2 linked regions of the Pontimicrobium sp. SW4 genome follow. The protein of the gene in region 1 interacts with the protein of each later gene in a pairwise test. Links are inferred from orthologs where the notes say so. Each region holds a gene or a part of one and is shown on either strand. Other genes may lie near its edges. The genes, in order: nadE and dnaA.

Region 1 (16,406 bases):
TAAACCCAATATTTATCTCACTTATTTGTATTGCTTTTAGTTTTGGTGTTCATTTTTTCTATAACAATATTTTACAGCCTCATCAACAAGATAGAATTAGTCTTTGGCTACGCCTAGAAAAAGATCCAGAAAAATTGGAGCAAATGAAACGTACTATTCTATACAATTTAAATGAATCTGAGAAGGCCATAAGTTCTGGAGGAGTAACAGGAAAAGGTTTTATGGAAGGCACTCGCACAATAGGTAAATTTGTTCCTGAACAAGACACAGATTATATTTTTAGTACTGTTGGCGAAGAATGGGGATTTCTTGGAAGCAGTTTAGTTGTAATATTATTTGTGCTGTTACTAATTAGGATTTTATACCTAGCTGAATTACAAAAGTCACAGTTTAGCCGTATTTATGGCTATAGTGTTGCTTCCATATTGTTCCTACATTTTATGATTAATATAGGTATGGTTATGGGATTAATTCCAACCGTTGGAATTCCACTACCCTTTTTTAGTTATGGAGGTTCAGGTCTTTGGGGTTTTACAATTCTACTATTTGTTTTTGTGAAATTGGATTCTAACCGAATTAATGAATGGTAACTAAGTTGCCATTTCTTTTAATGCTGCTACAAAAATATCTAATTCTTCAATTGTTGTAAACACATTAGGAGTTATTCTACAGCCTCGAACTACCTTTCCATTTATTCCTACGGTAAAAATTTTATATTCATCCATTAATCTTTTAGCTAAATCCGTTGGAATGACGCCTTCAATTCCCACATTGGCAATTCCACAGGCTCTATGAGATTCTTTTGGAGTATTAAGAATAATCTTTGGCAAATCTCTCACTTGTTTTGTCCAATATTCTTGAAGATATCTTAATCTAGCTTCCTTTCTAGCACCACCTAACATATTGTAATAGTCAATAGCATCTTCTATTGATAAATCATGATACACAGGATTTGTTCCTGTATGGTTTAACTTTGCAATATTTCCCAATTCTTTTGTATGGGAGGCAAAAATAGGCCACGTAGTATCTATGTGTTCATCAGCAACATATAATAATCCTGTTCCTAACGGAACAGCCAGCCATTTATGCAAACTAGAGCCATAATAATCACATTCCAATTCTTTAATATCAAACTCGAAATGACCCACACAATGTGCACCATCAACCATTACTTTCACACCTTTGCTGTGTGCCATTTGGCAAATCTTTTTAATAGGTAAAATGTGTCCAGAAATATTAATCATATGACATACCATCAATAATTTGGTTTTCGGAGTAATTGCATTAGCATAAAGCTCAACAATTTCTTCGTCTGTTTTTGGATGGTTGGGAACAGAAACAATTTTATTAACAACTCCAAAACGATTTGCTACTTGCTCAAACATCATTCTCATAGCACCATAATCTTGAATTGCAAAAATAGCTTCATCTCCAAACTTCCAATCCATTCCTTTAATCACCAAATCTAAAGACTCTGTCGTATTTCTAGTGATAACCACATTTTTGGTAGGGCTTTTAATGATAGTAGCTAGTTTTGCTGCCATTCGTTTTTTATCATTAACCCTTTTGGTACGCATATAATAAGACCCTTCATAATTGACCATGTTTATATGCTTATGAAGCGCCTCTAGTGTTGGTGTTGGTATGATATTATAATAACCACTCTCAAGGTTTATATAGTCTGGTTTTAGTTTATAATCGCTTCTCACTTTTAGCCAAAAGTCTTCGTTTGAAGCAAGATCAGTTGCTGTTGTTGACACTACTTCATCCAAAGAAGAATGCAATACACTTCCATATAAAGGCGTTGCTAATGCAGCCAACGATAACGTTTTAATAAAGTCTCTTTTTTTCATTGTGGTTGGTGTTTGTTTAAAGATACTTAAAATATTGCTTTGATAAATATGTATATTAGTTTTGTAAAATCAAATTACACACAAGAAGAAAAATAGATAATCGAATTTTAGGAATAACTAATAAATTTTAAGCTTCAGTCATATTTTCAAGACAAGATGTCTAATAATATTTTTTTAATAATTAATTTATCAGAATTCTTAAGTTCAAATATTACATTAATGAATAAGAAAGAAATTATAAATATTATCAATGAGAAATATGCTCCTTTGAATGATGATTGCAAATCAGAATTTGCTACTAATTCTAGAATATTGACTCTAAAAAAAGGAGAAATATTAGTTACAGAAGGACAATATTCAGATAAAGCTTATTTTATTGTTAGTGGATCGACTAGAGCTTATTACTTAAATGATGGAAAAGATATAACTGATTGGTTTGCTTTTGAGAATGATTTTATCTGTGCTATAAATAGCTTTTTTCAAAATATTCCAAGTCCACATTTTATAGAAGTACTTGAAGAAACTATATTATTAGAGATTTCTAGAGATGATATAATAAAACTATCAGATAAGTATCATAATTTTGAAAGATTAACGAACAGAGTTGCTACCAAAACAATGTTAAAATTGCAAGCCCGAATTGTATCTATGCAATTTCAATCGGCTGAACAGAGGTACCAAAACATATTGGAAGCTTATCCAAATATTACTCAAAGAGTGCCTTTAACACATATAGCATCTTATATTGGTATGACTCTTGAAACATTGAGTAGAATACGGAAGCTTAAATAGTCGAATTTGATTTATATCAAATGTAATTCATAGTCTTAAATTTATCTTTGTATATATACAATAATGATGAATTTAATTACAGATTGGGGAAAAATAAGAACCCATTTCAACAAAAGTTTCAAATCAAATTTTTATGTATCCGTAGCTTCTGTAGACACTAAAAACAATCCTACAGTAACACCTATTGGCTCTTTATTTTTAAATGATGTACAAACAGGTTTCTATTTTGAAAAATTTACATCAAAGCTTCCTGTTCATGCTAAAACCAACAAGAATATCTGTGTATTGGGAGTTAATAGCAATCGTCTCTATTGGATCAAATCTCTCTTTAAGGGACATTTTTCTGCACCACCCGCCATTAAACTATATGGGGAATTAGGTGAGAAAAGAAAAGCTACACCACAAGAATTAAACAGGTTAAATAGAAGAATGAAATTAACAAAAGGATTAAAAGGCAATACCTATTTATGGAAAAACATGGATTATGTTAGAGAGATAAAGTTTACAAGTGCTGTACAAATTAATCTAGGAAAAATGACAAAAAATAATCAATACAGCTAATATGAACCTAAAATCAAAAAAGAAATTAGGAATAATTGGTATGTGGCTGGGAATTATAAGCTTGATTGTATCTCAATTTTATTTAGCATCAGAATCAACAAGCGAAATAATTCAATCTTCTCATTCAGGATTAAAACCTTTAAAAGGATTGATTTTACCAACAGTGATAACCTATATGTATAGCAAGATAAATCATACTAATTAATAAAACTTTACAATTGAACTTATACCTATTAATAGCTGCCATTTTGTGTTTTGTTTTAGGACTTGTGCATTCATTTCTTGGAGAGTATTTAATTTTTAAGAAAAAAAGAAAAAAAGGAACTTTAGTTCCTTCAAAAGAAAGCATTGAACTAAAAGAAAGACATTTAAGAATACTGTGGGCTACTTGGCATTTGGCATCCTTTTTTGGATGGTGTATTGGTGCAATATTGATAAAAATAGCTGTGCTAGAAAGTCTACAAAACAAAGAACTCGTTGATTTCATAATACAATCAATTGTTTTTACAATGATTTTTTCATCTGCATTGGTTTTAGTAGGTACTAAAGGCAAACATCCTGGATGGGTAGTTCTTTTATTAATCGGAATATTAACAATAATTGGATACTAAATATGAAAAGAATACACTTATTTGAATTTGAAGACTTACAATGGTTCCCTAATTGGATTAGAATTTGCCTTACCCGACTTATAATGGTAATGCATAAAAAGTTTAAAACCAGTGAAGATATGGCGCAACTACTTTCAAACCTTATTGAGAAAACCAAGACTTCAACAATTATCGACTTATGCTCTGGAAGTGGAGGGCCAATGCTAGATGTACACCAATTACTACGAGATAAGCACAATATAAAAAACATAGAGTTAACCTTATCTGATCTGTATCCCAACCTAGAAGCTGCTAAAACCATCAATAGTAAACAAAATGGTATTAATTACAGAACAACACCTTTAGATGCTACAAAACTTGAAAATGATGTTGTTGGATTATTAACAATGGTTGGCAGTTTTCATCATATGAAACCAGCAATGGCTAAATCAATTCTAAAAGAAGCTAAACAAAAAAAACAACCAATATGCATTATGGAAATTAACAAAAAGTTTCCTGTCGTTTTGTGGTGGCTATTCATTCCTTTAAGTACAATTCTATGCCTTTTTATTACACCTTTAGTAAAACCTTTAACGCTTAAACAAATTATTTTTACTTACCTAATCCCTATAATACCAATATGCTTTGCTTGGGATGCTGTCATTACCAGCGGTCGTATTTATCGTTTAGATGATTTGAATTTGCTTCTAAAAGGATTAGACAATGATGAAAACTATACTTGGGAAAAAGGAATTATTAATAAAAAGACCGAAAAGGTTTATTTGATAGGATATCCAACAATAAACGGATATGCATAAAACCAATATAAAATGAAAAAAATAATCGCACTTTTCTTAATCACTTTTGTAATCGTAAGTTGCTCAAAACAACCCAAAAACAAAGCACATAAAACACCAACTACCAAAACTTCAATGCAAGAAAAAATGACAGGGAAATCTATCAACAAAAACTTACCTACAATTGGAATATTAATATTTGAAAGCGTAATAATCAATGAAGTTGTAGCTCCGTTAGATGTCTTTTCCAATCCAAATATGGACAATGAACATCTTTTTAACGTAATCACCATTGCAACAGAAAATAGAACCTACACGAGTGCTCACGGATTAAAAATATCACCTGATTATGTGATTGAAAACATTCCTGAGCTAAAAGTTTTAGTTGTACCAAGTTCGTACAATCCTGCCGACCTAACTTCAGATAAAAAACTGGTAGAATTTGTTCGAGAACAAAACAAAACAACTGAATATATTGCCAGCCATTGTGCAGGAGCTTTTTTAATTGGAGAAGCTGGAATTGCAGACCATAAAGAAATCGTTACTTATGTTACCGGAGGAGAGTCTTTGAAAATAGATTATCCCAATCTTATAGTTGCAGACGATAGTAAAGTTTCGGTTGTTCAAGACGGAAAGTTTATTTCTTCAAATGGGAGTTTGGTAAGTTACATAGCATCATTTGATTTGTTAGAAAAGTTAACCAGCAAAGAACACAGAGCTTTTGTTGAGTCGGCAATATTGTTTGATAGATTAATAGATACCCATGAAAAATAATATCTCAATAATTGGAGGAGGAATTGGAGGGTTAGTAACTGCTTTATCTTTTGATAAATTAAACATTTCATATAAACTATATGAAAGAGCAGCACAATTAGAAGCTGTTGGGGCAGGAATATGGCTATCCCCAAATGCATTGCAAGTATTGGAATGGATTAATCCTATTTTATTAAAAGAAATTCAAGATGCTGGAAATTCTTTTAATAGAATTTTAGTGGCTGACCATAAATTAAACCCAATATCAGACTCTAATCAAAATTTTGTTCGAGAAAAATTTGGTTACACCACTATGGCAATCCATAGAGGAAAACTACAGCAAATTTTGTATAAATATGTACAACAAGATACTATTGAGCTAAATAAAAATTTTGCCGGATATTCTCAAAATAGCGATAAATCACTAAGGGTAAAATTCACAGATAGCTCTTTTATAGATACAGGTTCTATAATTGGTGTAGACGGAATTAATTCTAAAGTAAGAAAACAATTATTTCCTAATAGCAAATTAAGGTATTCGGGGCAAACCTGCTGGAGGGGAGTTTCGGATTATAATATAAAAAGTGAATTAAAATCTGTTGGTTTTACATTATGGGGTAAAAAATTACAGTTTGGTGTCTCAAAAATTTCTGAAGGAAAAGTATATTGGTTTGCTGTAAAATTGAGCGAACCTAACTTGACCGACGACAAAGAAAACTTAAAGAACACTTTAACTAATATGTTTGCAGAGTTTCATCCTCTTGTAAATGATTTGATTGCACATACAGCAAACAATAACATATTTAGAGGCGACCTTTCCGATTTAGAAATACTAAACAAATGGAATTCGGAAAATATCTGTTTAATCGGAGACGCTGCACATAGTATGACTCCAGATTTAGGGCAAGGTGGTGCTCAAGCTATAGAAGATGCTTATTATTTATCCAATTTTATCTATAATTCAAGAAATTTAGAAACAGCATACGATACATTTTATAAGTATAGAAAACCGAAAGTCGAAAAATTAGTTAAACAATCAAGACTTACTTCAAAAATCGCAATAACAAACAGGTTTTTGGAAATAATTAGAAATTTTATCCTTAAAAACACCCCCGAATTTTATATAAAAAAACAGATGGTGGAATTATATACCTTGGATAAAACTATTACCAACAATGTCTAAGCCGAATAAAGTGATTTTAAAAGTAAATATTATTGGCTCTACCGACAAACCACATTATTTAAAAATAACATAAAATGATTTTAGAAAAACGAGAGTACAAATTAGGGATAAGATATGGAATCATACTAGGCATAATTGTAGTTACTATTGGCATAACTAGATATACAACGGGAATGATTTTTAATGAAGATCAAAGATTAAGTTATCTATATTGGGTAATATTCTTGATAGCCAGTTTATTTTCAGTAACTAACGCTAAAAAGTCTAACAATGAATTTTCGTTGAAACATGCGATTAAATTGGGTATCACAATTGGTTTTGTAAGCAGTTCAATTTATCTGTTATACCTTATTGTCTTAAACTATTTTGTTGACCCTGAATTACCTGAAAAGCTAATAGAGATTTCAAGACAAAGAATGATGGGACAAAACAATGAATTAACCTCAGACCAAATTAAAGAAATTGACCTCAAGAAAAGCTCATCAAATCCAATTGTTAGAGGTGTAATTTACATAGTAGTATCTACCTTTTTTGGAATAATTTATTCATCTATGGGATGGATAATTGTAAAACTGAAAAACAGAAAAAGGTAGTTAACATTAAATAAAATTACTAAACAATCAAGATTTACGTCAAAAATCGCAATAACAAACAGATTTATGGAGATAATTAGAAGTTTTATTCTTAAAAATGCTCCTGAATCGTATATGAAAAAACAGATGGTTAAATTGTATTCATTAGATAAGGCTATTGCTGTCAAAATACAAAATTAGTAAATACTTCTAAACCAATGATACCCTAAACTCGTTATACAATAAATCGTATCTTTAATTTTTACTCTATTATCTATATTTTTAGAGATTTTTAATTCCAGTATGAAGAAATTTTTTCCAATAATATGTATTGTTGTTCTATCGATAACTGCATGTAGTTTTGATGCTATAGATAAAACACCTACTAAGGTAACGAATGAATCTAAGCCTGTAGGAGAATTTATTGATAATTGGACATTTAACGTATTTTCAAAAACTTCTTTTGATTTTGAAGAAGCTAAATTCAGATTATGGTTACCTGAAGATGAAGAAAACATAAGAGCTATTTTAGTTTTATTAAGCTTCCATAACGGAAGTACTTTTGGAGATATGACTTTAGAAGAATGGCAAACTTATGCGAAAGATGAAAAACTAGGGCTATTAGGAGTTACACTTAGAGGCGGCAATTATCCTGATGTAAGTATGGGCAGTGGAGAAGCTTTAATTAAAGCTCTTGACACCATAACTTATAAGAACAACATCCCAGATATAGGCAAACTACCCTTACTATTAAAAGGCTATTCTGCTGGAGGTGTTTTTAGTTATAATTTTTCACATTTAAAACCTGAACGTGTTATTGCTTTTGTAAACATACGAGGCGGTGGTATTAACCCAACATCTAATACAAATAATAATGTACCTGGTTTGATGTTATTGGGAGAGAATGATGAATCTTCAAGAAATCAACGAATGACAGATGTGGTGCTTTCAAAACGAGCTGAAGGCAACTTATATGGTTTAGCTATAGAACCTGATATGGATCACTTTGGAGGTTTATTTACTTCTTGGAGACTAACTAGAGCTTTTTTCTCAGCTGCTTTAGATAAAAGACTTACACCAGAAACTAATACTCTTAACAATATTCAAGAGAATTCTGGTTGGTTAGGCAATAATACAACTAAAGAAATTCATGCTTTTGATAATTATCCAAACGCTACAATAGAAGCTTCATGGCTTATTGACGAAACCTTTGCGGAAAAATGGAAGGCATATCAGGAAAATTAGTTTGTTATATTAAGTTTTGTGGCTTTCTACAAAGTATATTTGTAAATTACTTTTTAAGCTCCAATTTTTCAGCAAAATAATCACAAAAATCTTTCATGGTTGCAGTCATTTTTTCGTCTTGTGTGGCACGATTAAAAGTATCACTCATACTAACTAAGGTTTGGTGAAAGAACAATTTCATTTCATCTACTGGCATGTCTTTAGTCCAAAGATCTATACGTAAAGATTCTTGTTTTTTACTATCCCAAACTGAAAGCATTATAGCTTTAGCTTCTTCATTGGCAATACCCCCATCTTGAGCTGACCATTTTAACTTTTCTGGGATTCTGTTTTCATCTAATTCTACATTCAATTCAATTTTAGATGTATGTGTTTGCGCCATTATTTACGTGGTTTAAAGTTTGCTTTATTAAAAATATCTTCTGCACTCATGCTTAAAATCTCTTGAAGTGTTGCATCATTATTTTTTGCATACGCTCTTACTATTTGCCAGCCAATATACTGTCCTAAACGACCAGGGGATTCACCATCTAATTCTAAATTAAACTTCGAAAAAGGTGCTGGATTTATAAATCTTGCTGGCAATTTATTATCAGTACTAAATAACATTTCATTTTCTACAAAATGCTGCCAAATATTTTCTTCGTTAACAGTTGCCCAATCTAATTGCTCTTTGGTATAACCTACTTTTATTTCGTCTGGTGTATCTGGAAGCATTACATCTTTAAAATAAAGTGTCTTACCAAAATATATCATTTCATCTAGTAATGTTTTTCGTTTAGGCTGATAGATATATTTTTCAGCATAACTAAAAGCCAAATCTGGAACTATTTGGTCTTTATCCATGTTTAATTTAATGTAATCATATATATCATAATAAAAATCATGACTTGCTCCCAAATAAGTATCTAAAGCAATAAGAGTAATAGTATCTGTTACAATCACTTTGTTTCTATAATCTACATCGTTAGTAACAGTTATCACTCTTGGTGTTTTAAACTCTTTGAAGTAATATTTTAGATGCTGAAAGAAACTATAAATATCATCCTCTGTATTTTTAAAATCACCATGTGTTTTATCTACCTCAAAGTTTAATTGTTGTTGCAAAGTATCTTGAATTCTATTTATCCAAATCGAATCGTTATAACGTTTAGAAAACATAAACGGATATGCTTGCTTCAAGTTTGGTAAAGATGCTTCATCAGCATTAGCAAATAACCTATCAAATCTTTCAACAGTCATGTCTATATCTATAGCAGCTATCTCTTTTTCTACTTTAGACGTGCTATCACATGACATTAAAACAATTGTAACAAGTAAAATTATATGAAATCTTTTCATAAGACTAAGGATATCAAACTTAAACGACATTAATTTTTATTAATTATTCTATTGGTTTATTTTTGTTGAGCAAAGGTACTATTCTTTACACAAAAAACCTTACCAAATGAATACCGAAAAAGTAACCCAACATATCGTACAGTGGCTTAAAGATTATGCAGAAAAGGCAAAAGTAAATGGATTTGTTATTGGTATTTCTGGAGGCATTGACTCGGCAGTTACATCTACATTATGTGCAGAAACTGGACTGAAGGTTTTATGTGTCGAAATGCCTATACATCAAGCTGAAAGTCATGTTAGTAGAGGTCAAGAACATATAGCTCAATTAAAAGAGCGATATCCAAATGTCTCGGATATTAAAGTTGATTTAACACCAGTTTTCGAAGAGTTTAAAACCGAAGTCTCATTAGATGGGAAACAGGCAACAGTTGATATGGCATTGGCAAATACTAGAGCTCGTTTACGAATGACAACACTATATTATCATGCAGGTTTATTAGGCTTGTTGGTTGCAGGAACTGGAAATAAAGTTGAGGATTTTGGTGTTGGTTTCTATACAAAGTATGGTGATGGAGGTGTTGATTTGAGCCCAATAGCAGATTTAGTAAAATCTGAAGTCTACAAAATTGGCGAGTATTTAAAAGTCCCAAAATCTATTATGAAAGCTGCTCCAAGCGATGGCTTATTTGGAGATGCAAGAAGTGATGAAGACCAAATTGGTGCTAATTATGATGAATTAGAATGGGCTATGAAAATGGATAATCAAGGAAAAAATATTGAAAATTTTTCAGGTAGAAAAAAAGAAGTATTCAGCATCTTTAAACGCTATAATTCAGCCAATAAGCACAAAATGATTCCAATTCCAATTTGCAAAATACCTCAGGAATTAAAGGCTTCGAGATAAAATTTTATCTCGAAAAATAAAAATTTACGCTTTTTTTTTGTAACTTTAATAATCTCCATTTTAAATATAAACTTAATCTTAGTTAAGTTATGTTTCCCTAATTACTAATTTAAAAACACTAATCATGATTAAGGTATTGGTTGCAGATCATCATCCTATCATTAGAACTGGACTAAAAATGCTTTTCGATAACTCTCCTGACATTCAGGTGGTTGGCAGTGTAACTACTGGAAAAGAATTGTTTGATTTTGTAGGAAAACACAGCGTAGATGTTGTCCTTTCTGAAATAGATTTACCAGAATTAAACGGAATTACAGCTCTAAGAACTCTCAAAAAAGAATACAGCGACGTAAAAGTTATTATGTTTAGCATACATCCTGAAGAAATTTATGCTGTTAGTACCATAAAAGCTGGTGCGTCCGGATATTTAACCAAAACAGTAAGTACGCAAACCATTAAAGATGCTATTTTAAAAGTATATAATGGTGGTATTTACATTAGCAATAATTTAGCACAACGTTTGGCTTTTGACGAACGTGGTAATAAACCAAGTAAACTTTATAAAAAATTATCTACGCGTGAAGTTGAAGTTTTAAAACTTCTCTCATCTGGAAGACGAAATAAAGAAATTGCTAAAGAGTTAGATATTAATGAGAAAACCGTAAGCACTTACAAAGCGCGATTAATGAGAAAACTAAATGTTACAAATTTAGTTGACTTAGTTAATCAAGCACGACATTTGGAATTGGGTTAATTATAACACACGATTCAGTTTCCGGGAGAGTAACATTTTTAGGTTAGAGTAATTCATAACATCTTCTAAAATAGATTTAGAATTTGATGGATTTTCTATGGTTTCTTGTTTAAAATCGCTTACTTTTTGATCTATTAAATAACAACGTAAGCTTAAAATGGTTTCGCTTACTAATTGTCCGATACTATGTGTTTTAGCTTTTGGATAAATGTTTTTACGCTCCCAATCATGTAAATTATAGCGTTCATCATTCATTAGAATATGTGTGATTTCGTTAGCTATATGCGGTTCTACTGTATTCACAAAACTCTCTAAAGCAAATTCAGGGTTTTGATTTAAGGTATCTATTAATACATAATACAATTCTCTAAAATTATCGTTAGTAAACTCCATTTCATCTTCTTGTAAATCTAAATAGATTTTTTCGAACACTTTTGCCTCATGTATCACAGGTTCAAGACCTAAACCTCCTTCGTCGTTTTCTTTTAGTACTAAATCTTCAAATTCTTCTGTTTTATTTCCGTAAAGTAATAAGGCTTCAATAATTTTACTTTCTAATTCGTATTGAATATCTACTTTTTTTCTGGTTGTTGTTGATTTCACAACCTCAAACGCTTTTTGCTCTTTTTTGTATGATTTGTTTGCCTCTTGGAGTTCTTTTTTACCAATTTGCGCCAATGTGCTAAATAGTACGTCTTCACTAATATCCATAATTCTAGCACACTCTTGAACGTAAATTTCCTTTTGAATACGATCTGGAATTTTAGAAATACTTGCTACCATATCTCTAATTAAAGCTGCTTTTTTAACAGGGTCGTTCTTCGCATCTTCCATTAACAAAGATGCTTTGTAGGCTATAAAATCTTTAGCGTTTGTTTTTAAGTATTCAGCTAGTTCTTCATGGGTATTCTGCTTTGCAAAACTATCTGGATCTTCACCATCTGGAAAGGTACAAACCTTTACATTCATGCCTTGTTCTAGAATCAAGTCTATTCCTCTTAACGATGCTCTTATCCCAGCTGCATCACCATCAAAAAGCACTGTAATATTTTTTGTAAGACGATTAATCAATCGTATTTGTTCCGAAGTCAAAGCTGTTCCAGATGAAGACACCACATTAGTAATTCCTTTTTGGTAAAACTGAATCACATCTGTATAACCTTCTACCAAATAACAATTATCTTCTTTTGCAATACTTTGTTTAGCATAATAAATACCATACAAGACTTTGCTTTTGTGGTAGATATCACTTTCTGGTGAGTTAAGGTATTTGGCTGCTTTTTTATTAGTTCCTAAAATACGACCACCAAAACCCAACACACGACCAGACATACTATGTATTGGAAACATCACACGACCTTTAAATCGATCAAACTGTTTTTCTTCCTTAACAATAGTAAGTCCTGTTTTTTCTAGATATTCAAGTTGATATCCTTGTTCTATAGCTTCGTCTGTAAATGCTTGCCACTCATCTAAAGCATAGCCAAGTTGAAATTTTTTAATAATCTCATCGGTAAAACCACGTTCTTTAAAATAACTTAAGCCAATAGATTTACCTATGTCTGTTTTATGCATCATATTTTGAAAATAGGTATTGGCATATTCACTTACCAAATACATACTTTCACGTTCGCTTGCTTCTTCTTTTTCTTCGTTGGTTTGCTCAGTTTCTTCTATTTCAATATTGTACTTTTTAGCTAAATATTTTATAGCCTCTGGATACGTAAAATGTTCATGCTCCATTAAAAAAGACACTACTGTCCCTCCTTTTCCACTTGAAAAATCTTTCCATATTTGCTTTACAGGAGACACCATAAAACTTGGTGAGCGTTCTTCACTAAACGGACTTAAGCCTTTAAAGTTGCTCCCAGACTTTTTTAAGTTTACAAAATCACCAATAACCTCCTCTACACGAGCAGTTTCAAATACTTTATCTATGGTGGATTTTGATATCAAATTTTTAATTTAAAATAGATTCCTGCCTATACAGGAATGACACTGTAAATGTAATATAATACAACTGTATTTAAAAAAGTTAGGTTTATATTTATCGGCAAAAAAGGGTTCAGACTAATATATAGCTGAACCCTTTTAAAAACAAATATAAGTAGTGATTATTAGTCCATATCGAATCTCACACCAAATGAGATGTTGTTTTGTTTTACTGCTTGGTCTTTAAATATTGGTGACATATCGTATTTTACATACAGAGCTGTATCATCAATGGCAATATAACCGCTTAAGCCATATACCAAACTTGTGGCATTAAAGCTTTTTTTCATTTTGTCCTTAACGTTTTCACCGTCTATGGAATACTTAAGCTTTTGTCTTGTGCCAATATTAAAACCAGCATAACCACCAATACCTATTTTAAATTTATTACGTGTACTGTACCTAAAATAGTCTTCTCTATCTATACGCTTTGATGGTCCAAACTCAAAATGTACAGGAAATACTAAGTTGGTGATAGATAGTTTTGATTTCTTTAATTCAGAAGTAAACTCTTCTAGCATGGTATCATTACCATTTTGGGTAAAGTACATATTGTCTTTTGGTTTCAATCCGTTTATTTGGAAAGAATAACCATATTTTATTCTTAAAAAATTAGAATTTTCGAACACACGTGTTTTCCAAGCCCAACCAATTTCAAAGAAACGAGAACCGCCAATTTTGTATGGTGAATCATCAAATTTTTCACCTTCTATTATGGCATTGTTCAAGCCAAAAGCCAAAACCATGTCACTTGAAGTTCGTCTATCATAACGCCTTGGCTTGTCATCTCTTCGTTTACCAAAATATATAAAGCTGTCCTTCTCATCTTTACCACTACCTATTCTAAAAACAAAACCATCTTCGTCTTCAGAAGTATCTCTAGACACATAGCCATTTCTTTTTAATAGTTCAATCTTATTATCAATAATGGCTATTCTGTTTTCGATGTTTAGCGCATGCTTTTGAGCAGCTTCTTTTTTTAGGCGTTCAGCTTCAGCTTGTGTTATGTCTCCTTTGTCAAAACGTTGATTAATCGCCTCAACTTTAGATTTTAAAGCTTCTCGCTCTTCTTCTTCAATTGTTTTTTTAAGTTTAACAAGCATTTCGAGGCTTTCTTCTTTAGTAACTGACTCTTGTGCGTTTACTAATTGTATGCTAAAGCATAAAATTGAAATTAACAAGTACTTTGTAATTGTTTGCATAACTGTTCGTTTTTTATTGATTTGATTTTTGATTTGATGAATTTTAATTATTTCTTTCGGCTACAACAGTTTTTACTTCATTAAACCCTGTTTTTAGCATTTCTAAAACACGTGCTCTAAATGACTGCGCTTCTATGTCTTCTTCTACACTCAGCAACAAGGCATTCGCATCTATTGTTTTAGTGCCTTCGTTATATAGTCTTTTAAAAGTGATTTCTCGTTGCGCAGCACCTAACAAAGTATCTATCTCTGCATCAGTCACTTCCTTAGTTTTTTGCATGTTTTGAATTTGAGCCACAACTTCTTGTGCCTTTTGTTCTTCGAAGCTTAACTTTTTAGCAACTGTTTCTTTGTTTTCTTCTTTAATATTACTTGCAACAATCGGTTCTTCGGTTTTACTTGGAATTAACTTAAGCTGCTCTTTAGTTATTTTTTGTTTAGATTGAGATTTATTTGTTGTTTGCTTTTTAGGCGTTTCAGTCTTATCATTTTTAGAAGCTAAAATTTCAGTTTCATTAGAAAATATTTCTTTTTCTTCTGTAGGAATGTCCTCTTGTACATTATCATTAATTGGCTCTGGGCTTGTTTTATCTGTATCGACTATAGTTGGTTCAACAATATTAGTATTGTTATTATCAAATACATTTGTTATTAATAATATACCAACGATACTTGCTGCAATACCTAAATACCAAAAGCCTTTGTTATTCTTTTTAGATTTATTGGCATCAAGTTTATCATTTAACTTTTGCCACGCATCTGGGCTTGGTTGTATGGTGCGTTGCTCCAATTTATCTTTTAACTGTTCTTCATATTTCATTGGTGCCATGGGTAAGGTTATTAAGTTTTGCTAATTGTTGTTGTAAAAGCTGTCTTGCTTTAAATAATTGCGATTTAGAAGTGCCTTCGTTAATACCAAGCATTGTTGCTATTTCGCTATGTTTATATCCTTCAATGGCATACATTACAAATACCATTCGGTAACCTTCTGGAAGATTGTCTATGAGTTGTTGTATTTCGGCAACATCAATCTCTGTTTTAATATTATTGGTTGCTGTTTCTGGAAACACCGTCTCGTCTGTACTAAACTCTAATTGCTTTTTTGAACGTAAAAACGAAATGGCCTCGTTAACCATAATACGTCGTATCCATCCTTCAAAACTTCCCTTACTATTAAAGCTCTTCAGCTTAGTAAATACTTTAAAAAACCCATTAAGCATCACTTCTTCGGCATGTTGAAAGTCGCTTATATAATAACGACATATGCTTAACATTTTTGGTGCATGCCATTCGTACAACATATGTTGTGCTTCTCTATTATTTCGGCTCGCTTTTTTTATAAGCTGAGCTTCGTTTTTATAAAGTTGAATGACTTTCAATGGATCCTTCATTTAATCTTCTATCTATATAGACGCAATAATGATGCAAATGGTTGTATGCGATTAAAAAATATTTTTTGAGACTGCAATTTAGAGAAACTATTACGAGCTATAAAACATTGATTTTGTGAGAAAAAACTACTAACTTCGTTTAACGTCGGATATAATTTATTAAAACGACGCATATCCGTAAAAACATTAAACGAATTTTCGATTTTAAAAGCTAATTTGTACCTAGAATTATAATGAAAACCCTTCTTAAAATAATTATAATTAGTCTATTAATATCCTCATGTTCTTCATCAAAAAACTATACCTATTTTGATGAAAACAATTTCGAAATAAGTAGTCGCGAATATACTAGAGGAATTTTAACTGGTAAATTGTTATCTATACAACTCGACTCTACAAAACTAAAACTAACCACCAGAGAAAAACATGGTACATTGACTAATCTGTCAAAATTTGTTGAGCTACTTGAAGTAGGT
Region 2 (16,361 bases), 580 kb from region 1 along the record:
AAATTAGAATTAGATTGTCAAATCCATATTTCGGTAAGAAAAAAAGAGGCGAAACCAATTTTTGATGCTTTTGACCAAATATTTGGAGTCGAAATAAGTGAGTTTAACGATTAATTTTGCAGTTTGTCTAAAATAAATTTTGGGCACCTTGTAGGGCGATTCGTCTTCATATTAATAAAAGCTAAAATTGTGTTTCCTAAAGTTAAAATTTCTCCTTCTTCATTTGTGATTTCATAATCAAATTCTATGGTCGCGGTTGGCGATTTTTTCAATATCGTCTTTACACAAATTACATCATCATAACACGCCGATTTTTTATATTTCAATGATAATGAAATCACCGGAAGCATGATGCCGTCTAGCTCCATCTGCTTATAGGACACACCCAAAGACCTCAGCCATTCTATTCTTCCAATCTCTAAAAAGTTTGAATAATTTCCATGATACACCACACCCATTTGGTCAGTCTCACCATATCTAATACGAATTTTTGTCTCGTAGTTTTTCATAAAATATAAAAGGAAGTTTTAAAATAATTTTGTACATTCATGCGGATTTAAACATGAGAAAAAAAAACTGAAAATTCAATAGATATCTATTTTTTTTTTAGAATTTTGTTCACATATTTGTCGTGTAGAAAACAAACAGAGAAAACCCCTATTCTTTAAATTTTCTACTAACCAACAACAAACTATTAATTTTACAACGAAGAATGAGTGTAACTGCGCAATCGGTATGGGATAATTGTCTTGAATTTATAAAGGATAATATACAACCGCAAGCATACAAAACATGGTTTGAACCAATTTCCGCAGTAAAGCTAACCGATAATGCTTTAAGTATTCAAGTTCCTAGTAAGTTTTTCTATGAATGGCTAGAAGAACATTATGTAAAAATATTAAAGGTAGCTCTAACCAAAGAACTTGGTGAAAGCGCAAAATTGGTTTATGTCATAAAAATGGAAAACACTTATGGCAATAAACAACCATTTACCGAAAAAATTCCTAGTTCAAATAGAAGCGGTTTAAAATCTCAAGATCTTGATGTTCCTTTAAATAATAAAAGCCCTGAACTTAAAAATCCATTTGTAATTCCTGGAATTAGAAATGTTAAGATTGAATCTCAATTAAACCCTAACTATAGTTTTGAAAACTTTTTAGAAGGCGATTCTAATAGATTAGCCAGAAACGCAGGTTTAGCAGTTGCTAATAAACCTGGTGGAACCTCATTTAATCCATTATTAATTTTTGGTGGAGTTGGTTTAGGAAAAACCCATTTAGCGCATGCTATTGGTGTAGATATTAAAGATAAATATCCTGAAAAAACAGTTTTATATATTTCAGCAGAAAAGTTCACGCAACAGTATATAGACTCTGTTAAGAAAAATAACAGAAATGACTTTATTCATTTCTACCAGTTAATTGACGTCCTTATTATAGACGATGTACAGTTCCTTTCAGGAAAAACAGGAACTCAAGATGTCTTTTTCCATATATTTAATCACTTACATCAAAACGGAAAGCAAGTTATTTTAACAAGTGACAAAGCTCCTGTTGATATGCAAGATATTGAACAGCGTTTACTTTCAAGATTTAAATGGGGACTTTCAGCCGAATTACAAAATCCAGATTTTGAAACTAGAGTTTCAATTCTTAAAAACAAACTCTATAGAGATGGTGTTGAAATGCCAGATGATATTATAGATTATGTTGCTAAAAACATCAAGTCGAATGTTAGAGAATTGGAAGGTGCTATTATTTCTTTAATTGCGCAATCGTCTTTTAATAAAAAAGAAATTACATTAGGTCTTGCTAAGGATATTGTTGAGAAATTTGTAAAAAACACAAAACGAGAAGTATCTATAGATTACATCCAAAAAGTAGTGTCAGATTATTTCCAAATGGATGTAGACACCTTGCAATCTAAAACTAGAAAAAGACATATTGTTCAGGCTAGACAATTAGCTATGTTCTTTGCAAAAAAGTTTACTAAAGCATCATTAGCTAGTATTGGATCTCAAATTGGAAAACGTGATCATGCTACTGTACTTCACGCATGTAAAACAGTTGACAATTTATCTTCTACAGATAAGCAATTTAGAAAGTATGTTGAAGACCTTTCAAAGAAACTTTCATTATAAGTATTAAAAAATGACTAAAATTCTAATGGTTTGTTTGGGCAATATTTGTCGATCTCCATTAGCTGAAGGTATTTTAAAGCACAAACTCCCAAAACATAATTTTATAGTAGAATCTGCTGGAACCAGTAATTATCATATTGGTGAACTTCCAGATAAAAGATCTATTGAAGTTGCAAAAAAAAACGGTATCGATATTACTAACCAAAGAGGAAGACAATTTATAGTATCCGATTTTGATGAATTCGATTATATCTATGTTATGGATACTTCAAATTATAATAATGTCATCGCCTTAGCTCGAAATGATGATGATAAAAAGAAAGTAGAATTAATTCTAAATGAGTTAGATAACAAATTAGTTAATATTCCTGATCCTTATTATGGAGGTGATTCTGGTTTTGAAGATGTATTTCAACTATTAAATCTAGCCTGTGATAGAATATGTAATAAAGACTTTAAAAACATTTCTTGAATAATGTATTTTAGATTTTTAATATATCTAACATGAAAAAAATTTACTGCTCTATTATCCTTGCGCTTTCTTTCACCTCCTTTTCAATAAATGCTCAAACATTAGATCTTGAAGCATTTGGTCCAACTTTTAATTATCCAACAAATATTGCTAACGCTGGAGACAGTAGAATGTTTGTTTTAGAACAGGATGGATTTATTTGGATTATAAAATCTAACGGAACTGTAGGTCCTACACCTTTTTTAGACATCGATGCGTTGGTTTACGATAATTATCAATCTGAATGGGAAAGAGGTTTATTGAGTTTGGTTTTTCATCCAAACTATTCTAGTAATGGTTACTTCTACGTTAATTATATTGATCAGGTAGGTAACAATATAATTTCTAGATTTTCGGTAAGTGCAAACCCAGATATTGCAGACGCTAGTTCAGAATTAGTGATAATGAATATACCTCATCCTTATGATGCACATTATGGAGGTGATATGGCTTTCGGATCTGATGGTTACTTATACATTTCTAAAGGTGATGGCGGAACTGACCAAGGTGATCCTGATAATCGTTCTCAGAATTTAGCAGAAATTCATGGAAAAATTCTTCGTATTGATGTTGACAATCCTACAAATGGAAATACATACGGAAACAACTATGGCATTCCTGCAGGAAATCCATTTGTTGAAACACCAACAGATGATCCTAATACCTTAGCTGAGATTTGGTTATATGGCTTTAGAAATCCTGCAAAGTTTTCATTTGATAGTGCTAATGGTGACTTATGGATTGGTGATGTAGGTCAAGAAGATATTGAAGAAATAAATTTAAACGCAGGCAATGTTAGTGGCTTGAATTATGGCTGGAGATGCTACGAAGGCTCATCTGAATTTAACACAAGTGGTGGGTGTCCTCCGATTGGCAATTTAGAGTTTGCAGCTCATGAATATAACCATTTTGAAAGTGATGGCAAATTTAGATGCTCTGTTGCTGGTGGTTATCGCTATAGAGGTTCGGCATACCCAAACTTAATAGGCACATATTTTGCTGGAGATTGGTGTAGCGGAGAAATATTTATGTTAACTCCAGATGGTAGTGGAGGTTGGAATAGAGCTAATCATCCGACAACATTTACAAGTAGACGTTGGGTCGCTTTTGCCGAAGATAATAACAAGGAATTATACGTGGTTAGTAATCCATTAAGTAATAATGGTCAAGTATATAAGATTAAAGAATATACTTTATCTACAAACACCGAGTCTTTAAACTATAAGTTTAGTATTACGCCAAACCCTACTAAAGACAATGTTGTGACTTTAAATTTTAATAAGGCTACATCTTTAAAAGAAGTGAATGCTATCAATCTCCAAGGTCAAAAAATAAAAGCAACAATAGATACCATTAATTCAACAACAGCTAAAATAGAATTTGCAAATATTTCTTCAGGAATATATGTAATTGAAACTCTTACACATAAAGGTGAAAAATCTCAAAACAAGCTTATTGTCAAGTAATTAATACATCCAATTATACTATTTTATTCGTACATTTAAGTAAAAAAGGTGCGCTATGAAAAGTAAAAATGCATTTATACTAAGTATCTGTTTATTAGCATCTACTTATTCTTTTACTCAAACAATAGACATACAGAGTTTTGCTACTGGATTAGATATGCCTGTTAATATTAAAAATGCAGGTGACGATAGACTTTTTGTACTAGAGCAAAGAGGATATATTAGAATTATTAATACTAATGGCTCAGTTAATGTCACACCTTTTTTAGACATTAACAATCTTGTCATTGATATTAATGGTGGTGGAGATGAAAGAGGCTTACTCGGTTTGGCATTTCACCCAAACTATAGCACTAATGGCTATTTCTATGTTAATTATATCGATAATAATGGTGACACAGTAATTTCAAGATTTGAGGTAAGCTCCACTGATGCTAATATCGCAAACCAAAATTCAGAATTCATTATTTTATCAATAAACCAGCCATATAGCAATCATAACGGTGGAGATATGGCCTTTGGTCCAGATGGCTATTTATATATAGCTTCTGGAGATGGAGGCGCAGGTGGAGACCCACAAAATAGAGCTCAAGACCTTAGTACATTACTAGGGAAAATGATTAGAATTGATATCAATAACACCTCCAATGGTAATAATTATGCGATACCAGCAAACAACCCCTTTTACAATGATGGAGACACTAACACTCGAGATGAAATTTGGGCTTATGGCTTAAGAAACCCTTGGAGATTTTCTTTCGATAGACAAACTGGAGATATCTGGATTGCAGATGTTGGTCAAGGTGAATATGAAGAGATAAATATGGCACCATCTACTGTAGCTGGATTAAATTATGGATGGCGTTGTTACGAAGGAAACAATACATTTAACAATACTGGATGCCCAGACGTGAGTACACTTACGTTTCCTATTGGTGAATACTCCCACTCTAATAGTGGTAATTTTAAATGCTCAATTTCTGGAGGATATCGTTATAGAGGATCTGCATATCCAAATTTTATTGGTTTGTACTTTTTTGCAGATTATTGTAGTGATGAAATTGGCACCTTACAAAACAATGGAAATTCCTGGAACATGTCTTTTAGTGATCAATTTAATGGTAATCGGTGGGTTTCTTTTGGTGAAGACATCAATGGTGAACTATATATTGTTGGTTTAAATTCTGGCACAATCTATAGAATTATTGATACAGACACTTCTACTTGGTATGAAGATGCAGACAATGACACTTTTGGAAATCCCAATGTAAGTCAAACTACTGCAAATCAACCAAATGGTTATGTTGCAAATAATACCGATTGTGACGATACAAACCCTAACATAAATCCAAACGCTACTGAAATTCCTAATAATAATATCGATGAAAACTGTGATGGATTAGATGAGTTAATATGGTATGAAGATGCAGATAATGACACCTTTGGAAATCCAAATGTAAGCCAAACCTCAGCAAGTCAACCGAATGGCTATGTTACAAATAATACCGATTGCGATGATACGAACCCTAACATAAATCCAAACGCTACTGAAATCCCTAATAATAATATTGATGAAGATTGTGATGGATTAGATGCATCAATCTGGTATCAAGATGCCGACAATGACACCTTTGGAAATCCAAATGTAAGTCAAACCGCAACAAGCCAACCAGATGATTATGTTACAAATAATACCGATTGTGACGATACTAACCCCAACATAAACCCTAACGCCGCAGAAATTCCTAATAATGATATAGACGAGAATTGTGATGGTAGCTTAGAAACTGATACTACAGGTTTTAGTTATTTAATGTATCCAAATCCTGCTAGGCAAGAAGTGTTTTTTGTTTTTGATGAAAATGAAATTCCTTTCTCAATAGATTTATTTGATTTTACTGGTAAACATATTAAAACCCTAAGTAATTTTTCAAATCATATTATTACAATTTCTACAAGAAATCTAGCCTCAGGTTTGTATCTTGTCTCAGTTTTTAAAGCAAATAGTCAACTTTCAAATAAAAAGCTAATAATTAACTAATACATGAGTGAATTTAAAGGAAAACTCTATTTAATCCCTACAAGACTAGGTGATAATGAGCCTCTAAAAGTATTACCTATTTCAATAAAAAAAATAATTGAGCAAGTAGATGATTACATTGTTGAAAATGAGAAAACTGCAAGACGCTTTATTAAAAAAATTAGTTCTGGAAAATCTCAGCAATCTCTTAACATTCATATACTTAATAAGTATACAGAAGAAAACGAATTACCAGATTTTATAAACGCATGCCTTAAAGGAAAACCTGTGGGGTTATTATCTGAAGCTGGTTGCCCAGGAATAGCAGATCCTGGAGCGGACGTTGTAAAAATTGCCCATGAAAAAGACATACAAGTAGTACCGCTTGTAGGACCTTCTTCTATTCTTCTTGCATTAATGAGTTCTGGCATGAATGGACAAAGCTTCACTTTTAATGGCTATTTACCTATTGATAAACATGAACGAAAAGCCTCTTTAAAAAAACTAGAACGGTTATCTTTTGAACAAAATCAGTCACAAATATTTATTGAAACTCCCTATAGAAACAATAAAATGCTAGAAGACATTTGTTCCTCTCTAAATAAAAATACTAAAGTATGTATTGCTTGCGATATTACACTAGCTACCGAGTATATTAAGACAAAAACGGTAAGTGAATGGAAATTAGCTAATGTTGACCTTCACAAAAGACCAGCAATATTTATAATACACAAAGATTAAAGCAAAGCAGCTTTCGCTTTTTTATTTGCTTCTATAAAAGACGTATCGTAACCAGAAAATTTCTTCATGTAATTTCTAATGGTAGTTCCATAAGCATCAGCAAAACCAATCGCACCATAACTACGCAAATATTTTTTAACACTTCCTGGTCCAGCCAAGTGCGCAGCAGCAAGAATACCAGATTCCGTTACTAAAACACCATCTATTCTTTTCCCAACAAAACGTTTAATATCTCTTCTTAAAACCCATTTATTTCGCATAGTATTTGCTATAAATGCTTTTTCTTGAAGTTCAGGGTTATTCAAAAACTTATTAGTGTTATAAATTCCAATTAGTTTTAGCGTATTTCTACCAAATTGATATTTCCCCATATAACCTAAAGTATTTACTGTAAAGTAATTTCCTCTAGATTCTTTAAATGCCAATGCCTCTTTAAAGCCAACAAAACATTTACCTAAACTTGGCAAATAATAATCTGATAATTTAGGAATTTCAATTATTGGTGCATCACTTGGAGAATTGTAAGCAAGATCTAAGCCTTGTGTCGAATACATTTCTTCGTTTAAAGTATCTGTAGTTTTAAAAGCAGTAAAAAATGCTGAAAACACCACAACTGGAATAATCGAATATGCTACTAATCCTTTATACATAATTTAAAATTTACGAGGGCAAAATCATTAATTTTTTAACTCAAAATTTCAGCGTGCAAAATTACACAATTTCCTAATATTTTCAAAATTAATCGTTTAAGTGTATTTTCTACTAGTGCAAAAGATGAAATACAGCTTTATTTTTGCTATTAAACTCGAATGTAGGGAGCGGCACTTTTATAACGTTTAACACAGAAAAAATTGTTTTTAAAACACTTGATTTTGTATTAATCTTATTCAAATTTACATCAAAACTCAGAAAAAACTGCCGATATTGGTTTTGACTTGTGAACATATTATTAACAGACTCATTTTTACCAGTTAACATGCCATTTGCACTATATCCAATGGCTATATTTAACCATTTTGGAAATTTAGATTCTTTAAAAAAAGCATCTAAATTTACACTTAACCAATACGTTTGACCATTATAATCTTTAAAAAGTTGTTCTAAATAAGAATTACCAAGTCTTTCTGGTCGTTTTTCAGCGTAAGGTGATTGGGAAAAAGAAAATTTTAACTGTAAACGCTGTTCTTCCCAAAGTAATTCTTGACCAATATATAAGCCTGTTCCAAAAGCATTTGCTGTAATATCGGACCAAGAAAACCCCCATTCTTTAGAAAAACCATCCAAAATTTCAACCGCAGACAGAAAAGTGAATCCAAAAGTAGCACCATAAATAAGCTGATTTTTTTTACTCACACCACTCCAGTTCAAAACATCTGCTCCTACTCTGGCCAATTGATATGATGAAAAAGCATGACCTACTTTATCCATTTGCATCCATTCATTCAAATCGTTAATAGTATGAAATTTAGAACGGTCATAATCTTTATACCATAAAGCATTTAAACCAATTAATGCAGTAGCCCCAAAAGCCGCTTCAGAAATGACTACCGTATTTCTTCTTTGAATATGTAGAGTATCATTTGGTTTAAGAAATAAATTTAACTGCTGACTAAAACCAGAAATGCTTATAAAAAATAAAAGTGTTGAGATTTTAATTTTACAAATCAAAATCTAACGTCTTATACCTTGTTGTGATAAATAACTATGATACTCTCTAGCGTATTGATTATGTTGTGCTAAAGTTTTAGAAAATTTATGATATCCAGGTTTTTTTGCATCTACTACAAAGAAAAAGTATGAATGTTTTTCGTAATTTAAAACTGCATCTATAGCCGAAATATCAGGCATTACTATTAATCCAGGTGGTAAGCCTTGGTTTTTGTAAGTGTTATATGGAGATTCAATTTCTTTATGAACATTAAGAACCCGCTTAATAATCGTGTTTTTATATTTAGGTAATTTGTAAGCAGCAAACTTTAATGTTGGATCTGCATCTAAAGTCCACCTGTTTTTTAATCTATTAATGTAAACACCTGCGATTCTTGGTTGCTCATTTTTCTGTTTGGATTCTTCTTGTACAATTGAAGCAAGTGCTATAACCTCATCCGGAGTTAAATTAGCTTTTTTAGCCTTTTCTATTCTGGAATTGTTCCAAAATTTATTGTATTCGGTTAACATTCTATCTCTAAAACTCTCAGCCGAAGTATTCCAGAAAAACTCATAACTATTAGGAATATACATGCCTAATGCTGTAGCTTCATTAAATCCACTTTTTTCAATAAAACTTTTATCATTAAATGCTTCAATAAGCGACACACTATCTGCTTCAATTTGTTTAGCTATTCTTCCTGCTAATAATTCTAACGAATTTTGGTTATTAAAAGACACTTTAACTGGAATATTATTACTTCTAATAGAATTAATAATATCATTATTAGTCATATCTTTTTTAATAACATATTTACCAGCTTTAACATTGGCTGTATACTTTTTTCTGTTTGCTAAGGCATCAAAAGTCTTTATATCTTTTAGTAATGGTTCTAAATGTTCTCTTACATCGCTATAACTCGCATCAGATTCTACATAGATATAAGCAATCTCATTATTAAAAGCTGTATTAGGAACAAACATTGCTGAATACACATAATACGCAAAATATGCAGCAATCACTAAACCAATTAACGCTATTGCAAGTAAGATTTTTTTAAAATACATTAGTTATTTATTAGTTGAAACAAATATTCATTTTTATACACTCCATTAACAATATTCCAATCTTTTTTTAACCCCACTTTTTCAAAATTATGGTATTTAAAAAGTTTAATACTTGAGCTATTATCTTCTGAAATATTGCAATATAATTGATGTAGGTTTAAATGCTTGAAGCAATAGTTTATTAATAACTCTAATGCTTCAGTACCATAACCTTTATGTCTATTACTGTTTTCTTTAATTAAAATGCCAATTCCAGCACGTTTATTATGAAAATCAAAATCAAAAATATCAATTAAGCCAATAGGTTGGTTATTCTTAGTAGAAATAACAAGGCGCAACTGTTTTACTTCAAATATATCTTTATGCGCATTTTCAAGATACTGCTTAATTAAAAACTTAGAATATGGTGTAATGGTATTGCTTATCTCCCAAATATCTTGATCATTTTCAACATCATATATAAAATCGAGATCCTCAGGTTCTAGGGCTCTTAAAAATATATGTTCGCCTTTAAGAGTTACCATTCTATTTGCCCTTTATAAACTAGTGTCGCTGGACCAATTAACCAAACATCTTTAAAACCATCTCCTTCTGGTTTAAAAGACACTTTTAAATCACCTCCTTTAGTTTTTAATGTGATAAGGTTTTCTTGGGTTTTACCAGTTGCCTTCATTGCTATTCCAACAGCAGTCACTCCTGTTCCGCAAGAAAACGTCTCACCTTCCACACCTCTTTCATAAGTTCTCACTGAAAATATAGAATCGTCAATTTTCTCAACAAAATTCACATTTGCACCTTCATCATTATAAGGTTGGCCATATCTTATCGAAGCGCCTTCTTTTTGAATATCTAAGGCATCTACATTCTCTCTTACCTCAACATGATGTGGAGATCCTGTGTCTAAAAATACATGCTTACTAAACGTTTCTATTTTAGGAACATCTTGCATTTGAAGCTTTACTATATGTCCTTCAATTTTAGCATGATGCAAACCATCAATAGCTAAAAACACTGTGTCATTATTTATAACGCCAATTTCTTTAGCAAAAGCGACTAAACAACGGCCTCCATTACCACACATAGTGCTTTCATTCCCATCAGAATTATAATACACCATTTTAAAGTCTGCATCAATACAATTCTCTAAAAGAATAAGGCCATCTGCTCCAATACCAAAACGCCTATCACATAAATTGGCGACCAATTTGGTGTCTTCTTTATCAAAAATGCCTTCGCGATTATCTATAATCACAAAATCATTTCCTGTCCCTTGATATTTATAAAATGTGTGTTTCATTTTGAATGACAAAGATAGAAATATTAAACAGTTTTTTATGTTGTTAAATCATCGTTAAAAATGACAAAAAAAATCGTTAAAATAAATTTCAATCTTCAATATTTTATTAATTTTAGTCGTTATCAAATCGTAAAACAATTAAAATAATACACTAAGATCATGAAAAAGATTTTTACACTTGTTTTAGTATCAGCTCTTGGAGGAGCTCTTACACTTGGATCCTACAAACTATTTATTGAAAAAGAAGCAAATATTGCGCAACAGCAAGCTACCACCTCTCCGTTTGCAATTCCAGTAAACTACAAAGCTGTAAACACAAATTTACCAATTGGTGAAGCTGTTGATTTTTCTACTGCTGCGGAAAAAACTGTACATACTGTAGTTCATGTTAAAAACACAACTACAAATTCTGGATCTTATACTTTTGAAGATTTATTTTTTGGAAGACGTTCACAAAGGCCACAAATAGGAACTGGTTCTGGTGTTATTATTTCCTCGGATGGAATGATAATTACTAATAATCATGTTATTGATGGTGCTCAAGAAATTTCTATCACCCTTAACAACAACAAAACTTATGAAGCTGAATTATTAGGTACAGACCCAAAAACAGATATTGCACTTTTAAAAATTGAAGCCGATGAAGAGCTGCCTTACACCACGTTTGGAGATAGTGACAACTCTAAAGTTGGCGAATGGGTTCTAGCAGTAGGCAATCCATTTAATTTAACATCTACAGTAACTGCAGGAATTATAAGTGCTAAATCGCGTGACCTATCTGGTGGTAATCAAGCACAATCGTTTATTCAAACTGATGCAGCTGTTAATCCTGGTAACTCTGGAGGCGCTTTAGTAAATACCGATGGGGAACTAATAGGTATTAATACAGCAATCACATCGCAAACTGGATCGTATGTTGGCTACTCGTTTGCTGTTCCAAGCAATATTGCTAAAAAGGTTGTTGAGGATATTATGGAGTTTGGTAATGTACAAAATGGCATCTTAGGAGTTGCTGGTGGCTCTCTTAATAGCGTGAGTGCTAAAGAATTGGGTGTTGATGATACTGAAGGTTTTTACGTAAGTACTGTCGAAGATGATTCTGGTGCTAAAAAAGCGGGGATTAAAGAAGGAGATATTATTAAACGATTAGACAATGTAAAAATTTCAAAGTTCTCAGATCTTAAAGGGTTTTTAAATACTAAAAGCCCAAATGATGTTGTCTATGTAACCGTTCTAAGAGATGGCGACGAGAAAACTGTTCCAGTTACCTTAGCTAAGCTAACTTCTGTTACAGTTCCAATAATAGGTACTTTAAAAGAAGTATCTAAAAAGGATCTAAAAAAAATGAAGGTTGATTATGGCTTAAAAATCACAAACCTAAGTGGTAGTTACATTGACGAGTGGAAAGCAGATGGTGTAGATAATGGCAGCATTGTAACTGCAATAAATGGTGTTAAAGTAAATTCTATCAATGATGTAAATTCTGTAATGTCAAAGTATTCAGATAAAATTTACAAAATAGAAATCGTGAAAAATAATGGTGAAAAAGTAAACTATAGATTTAGATAATTTTTAATTAAAAATCATAATAAAACCCTCATCCAAATTATTGGATTTGAGGGTTTTATTTTTTTATCAAAATTGGCTACGAAAACGTTTGAAATATTCTATTTTTGCAAAAAAATTAACAACACACTAAACTAAATTACAATGAGTTTTAACGAAACTTATGAAAAAGAATTAGCATTTCAAGCAGACCGCAGAAGAGCTACTGTCGAATTTATTAAAATAATAAGTGATCTTTGGTACGACAAGTCTATCGAATTGGTTCTTTTTAGAAACCAATTAATTGATAGAAATGTTAGCGAAATTCTTAACCTTCACGAATATGCTGGAGAATTTGTACAAAAACCAATTTCGGTTTTTGATTCTGTTGAAATTGCACAAGCCATTAAAACATTAGACATACCACCAGCAAAATTAGATATTGGTAAACTTACTTACGAATATCATTTAGAAGACGATAAATATAGCAATGCCATCGCTTTTGTTGCCGACAAACTAAATGATGCTGGTAAAAACGGCTCTATTAAACCAAAAGATGTTGTGTTATATGGTTTTGGACGTATTGGTCGTTTAGTAGCTCGTGAGTTAATGACTAAGGCAGGAGTTGGTAATCAGTTGCGTCTTAGAGCTATTGTAACTAGAGGAGAAATTAACGAGACAGTTCTTGAAAAAAGAGCATCGTTATTACGTAATGATTCTGTTCATGGCGATTTTTTAGGAACTGTTACTATAGACTTAGATAATGAAGCATTAATAATAAATGGTACAACTGTTAATATTATTTCGGCAAACGCTCCAGAAGATATAGATTACACCGAATACGGAATTAATAATGCCTTAGTAATTGATAATACAGGTGCTTTTAGAGATAAAGAAGCTCTTAGTCGTCACTTAAAATCTAAAGGTGCGGACAAAGTGTTATTGACAGCTCCTGGAAAAGGTGTACCAAATATTGTACATGGTGTTAATCAGTTTGAGCATAACCCAGATAAAGTAGATATTTTCTCTGCAGCTTCATGTACAACAAATGCCATTACACCTATTTTAAAAGTAATGGAAGATTCATTTGGTGTAAAAAGTGGTCATTTAGAAACGATTCATGCATATACTAACGATCAAAACTTAGTAGATAATTTTCATAAAAAATATAGACGAGGAAGAGCTGCAGCACTTAACATGGTAATTACCGAAACTGGAGCTGGAAGTGCAGTAGCAAAAGCATTACCAAGTCTTGAAGGTAAATTAACCTCTAATGCTATTAGAGTACCTGTACCTAATGGTTCGCTAGCTATTTTAAATCTGGAATTAGAAAATGCTACATCAATAGATGGCATTAACTCTGTGATAAAAAAATATGCTTTAGAAGGCGACCTTGTAGAGCAAATTAAATATGAATTAAGTGATGAGTTAGTATCTAGTGATATCGTTGGAAGTTCGGCGCCAGCAATTTATGATAGTAAAGCCACTATTATTAGAGCAGATGGTAAAAATGTGCTTTTATATATTTGGTACGATAACGAATATGGTTATAGCCATCAAGTTATTAGACTTGCAAAACACATTGCAAAAGTGAGACGTTTTACCTATTATTAGTATACTAAAACATCTTTTTTTTTGTTATAATCGTATATATTTGAGCCTCACTATTTGTGAGGCTTAAAAATTTAATGTTTATCTTTACGAATAACCACGCAAATCAACCAAAAAAATGAAATTAAAGTATCCCCTTTTTATTTTTCTTATTTCTTTAGTATCTATAAGTATTCTAGCTCAAGAACAGGAAACTCAATCCATTAACGAAGGCACAATAGACGAACAATTTGAATTTGTCCTTAGAAAATCTGGTAACTTTAAAGGCACAAATGGGCAATCGTATGAAGCCGTAAAACGCAGTATGTTACTAACCTTACAAGCACATACAATTGATTCATTAAATACACTTCAAAGTAAATTAAATACTACCAGAAATACGGTAGCTGCTCAACAAAAAGAAATAAACGACCTTCAAACTAATCTGTCTAAAACTCAAGAAACCTTAAATACCACAAATGCCGAAAAAGACAGTATGGCTTTGTTTGGTATGCAAATGAGTAAAACAGGTTACAATGTATTAATGTGGTCCATTATTGCAGGTTTATTAACGTTCTTATTAGTTTTTATTTACAAGTTTAAAAACAGTAACTCAATAACAAAATCTGCTAAAAGTGCGCTTGAAGAAGTAGAAATAGAGTTTGAGGAGCATAGACGTTCAGCTCTTGAGAGAGAGCAAAAAGTAAGACGTCAATTACAAGACGAATTAAACAAGCAAAAAGGATAAATCATTTTCAAAATAAAACTCATTAAAAATCTGTAAATTCGTTTACAGATTTTTTTTTACCTATGACTATTATTAAAGTAACTACAGAACACTTAGAAGATCTAATTCCATTATTTGATGGTTATAGACAATTCTACAAACAGCCATCAAATATTAAAAAAGCTAGAACATTTTTAAACGAAAGAATTAGTAAAAACGAATCTGTAATTTACATTGCTTATATAGACAAACAAGCAGTGGGTTTTATGCAGTTATATCCTTTATTTTCTTCTGTTTCTATGCAACCAATGTACCTGTTAAACGATTTATATGTAGATGCAAACATACGTAACAAAGGTGTGGGACAACAACTCATTAAAGCTGCTGAAGATTTGTGCATCGAAAAAGGGTACAAGGGCTTAGGCATTCAAACTGAAGTAACAAATCCTGCACAACATTTATACGAACGCGTTGGTTTTGTTAAAGATCCAGACTTACATCTGTTTTGGGTAAATTCACAATAGTCACATCATGTGAAGTCTAAAAAATGAAAGCAATTTGAAACCAATAACAAAATATACAAAAAGCGATAATTTTAATATTGCATATCAGGTTATAGGTAATGGACCAGTTGATATCATTTATATTCCGGGTTGGGTATCTAATATTGATACGATGTGGACTGAGCCTAGACTTGCGGCTTTTTTAACAAGGCTCACTTTCTTCTCAAGATTAATAATTTTTGATAAAAGAGGTACTGGACTTTCAGATCGTTCTGACGAATATTCTACAATGGAAGAGCGTATGGACGATATTAATGCCGTAATGGATGCCACAAATTCAGAAAAAGCATTTTTATTTAGTCATTCTGAAGGAGGATCGGTTAGCCTCTTATTTTCACTTAATTATCCTCACCGAACTTTAGGTGTAATAGGTTTTGGAATCTTTGCCAAACGTAGATATTCTGAAGATTACCCTTGGGCTCCAACAGATGAAGAACGAGAAGTTTCCAATAAATTAATAGAAAATAATTGGACACAAGGAGACCTTAGCGAACTCAAATCGTTAGTTCCTTCTTTAGCTCATGATAATGGATTTATGGATTGGCTGACTAGTTATTTGCGCTCAGGAGCAAGCCCTAAAGCGGCATTAATTTTACATAAACAGTGCACACAAATTGACATTACTAAAATTTTAGATTCAATAAAAGTGCCAACACTCCTTCTATTTAGAACAGATGAAATAGAGATTTTGGTAGAAGAAGGTAAATATATTGCAGAGCGTATTCCAAACTCAAAGTTTGTAGAACTTAGCGGTAAAGACCATCTTTTTTGGACTGGAGACACGTATCCTATATTAGCTGAAATGGAAGAATTTGTTACTGGAATACGTCCGAACAAATCACAATTTCAAGATGCTAATATAAAAACCAAAAAAAAAGGAATTGATTTAGAAACAATTATGTCTGAAAACTTCTTGCGCAACTTAAAAGTTGAAGAATTTGCTACATTATGTGGGAGAAGTTTATCAGCATTTAAAAGAGACTTTAAGAATATTTTTAATACGACACCATCTAAATGGATAAAATCCAAGCGACTAGAGCGTGCTA

Evidence for each region.
Region 2: the proteins of nadE (region 1) and dnaA interact in binary tests that used the Escherichia coli proteins (3 or more experiments, as listed by UniProt). The link is inferred for Pontimicrobium sp. SW4 from one-to-one orthologs.

The regions. Positions count from the first base shown.
Region 1 is NZ_CP157199.1:2,547,686-2,564,091, forward strand. Bases 8,722-11,692 are described here. They hold nadE (NAD(+) synthase), read left to right. Parts: upstream 8,722-9,793; coding sequence 9,794-10,591; downstream 10,592-11,692. Other genes in these bases: gldC (gliding motility protein GldC), read right to left, coding at 8,722-8,728; gldB (gliding motility lipoprotein GldB), read right to left, coding at 8,728-9,687; ABGB03_RS11915 (response regulator transcription factor), read left to right, coding at 10,716-11,345; dnaG (DNA primase), read right to left, coding at 11,346-11,692. In the rest of the region: rod shape-determining protein RodA, read left to right, coding at 1-590; ABGB03_RS11850 (aminotransferase class V-fold PLP-dependent enzyme), read right to left, coding at 591-1,853; ABGB03_RS11855 (Crp/Fnr family transcriptional regulator), read left to right, coding at 2,073-2,645; ABGB03_RS11860 (hypothetical protein), read left to right, coding at 2,709-3,206; ABGB03_RS11865 (hypothetical protein), read left to right, coding at 3,208-3,411; ABGB03_RS11870 (hypothetical protein), read left to right, coding at 3,425-3,817; ABGB03_RS11875 (class I SAM-dependent methyltransferase), read left to right, coding at 3,820-4,614; ABGB03_RS11880 (DJ-1/PfpI family protein), read left to right, coding at 4,627-5,367; ABGB03_RS11885 (FAD-dependent monooxygenase), read left to right, coding at 5,357-6,529; ABGB03_RS11890 (DUF4199 domain-containing protein), read left to right, coding at 6,604-7,122; ABGB03_RS11895 (hypothetical protein), read left to right, coding at 7,405-8,346; more of gldC, read right to left, coding at 8,393-8,721; more of dnaG, read right to left, coding at 11,693-13,301; ABGB03_RS11925 (hypothetical protein), read right to left, coding at 13,463-14,539; ABGB03_RS11930 (hypothetical protein), read right to left, coding at 14,583-15,368; ABGB03_RS11935 (RNA polymerase sigma factor), read right to left, coding at 15,349-15,930; ABGB03_RS11940 (hypothetical protein), read left to right, coding at 16,164-16,406. UniProt on the Escherichia coli protein: Catalyzes the ATP-dependent amidation of deamido-NAD to form NAD. Uses ammonia as a nitrogen source.
Region 2 is NZ_CP157199.1:1,979,637-1,995,997, forward strand. The notes cover bases 1-2,926. They hold dnaA (chromosomal replication initiator protein DnaA), read left to right. Parts: upstream 1-712; coding sequence 713-2,140; downstream 2,141-2,926. Other genes in these bases: ABGB03_RS09260 (YigZ family protein), read left to right, coding at 1-114; ABGB03_RS09265 (thioesterase family protein), read right to left, coding at 111-509; ABGB03_RS09275 (low molecular weight protein-tyrosine-phosphatase), read left to right, coding at 2,151-2,612; ABGB03_RS09280 (PQQ-dependent sugar dehydrogenase), read left to right, coding at 2,645-2,926. Outside these bases: more of ABGB03_RS09280, read left to right, coding at 2,927-4,117; ABGB03_RS09285 (PQQ-dependent sugar dehydrogenase), read left to right, coding at 4,173-6,158; ABGB03_RS09290 (SAM-dependent methyltransferase), read left to right, coding at 6,162-6,878; ABGB03_RS09295 (peptidoglycan-binding protein LysM), read right to left, coding at 6,875-7,528; ABGB03_RS09300 (DUF2279 domain-containing protein), read right to left, coding at 7,641-8,546; endolytic transglycosylase MltG, read right to left, coding at 8,550-9,593; ABGB03_RS09310 (GNAT family N-acetyltransferase), read right to left, coding at 9,593-10,117; dapF (diaminopimelate epimerase), read right to left, coding at 10,111-10,890; ABGB03_RS09320 (trypsin-like peptidase domain-containing protein), read left to right, coding at 11,050-12,459; ABGB03_RS09325 (glyceraldehyde-3-phosphate dehydrogenase), read left to right, coding at 12,601-14,049; ABGB03_RS09330 (tRNA (guanine-N1)-methyltransferase), read left to right, coding at 14,165-14,773; ABGB03_RS09335 (GNAT family N-acetyltransferase), read left to right, coding at 14,836-15,276; ABGB03_RS09340 (alpha/beta fold hydrolase), read left to right, coding at 15,311-16,361. UniProt on the Escherichia coli protein: Plays an essential in the initiation and regulation of chromosomal replication. Binds in an ATP-dependent fashion to the origin of replication (oriC) to initiate formation of the DNA replication initiation complex once per cell cycle.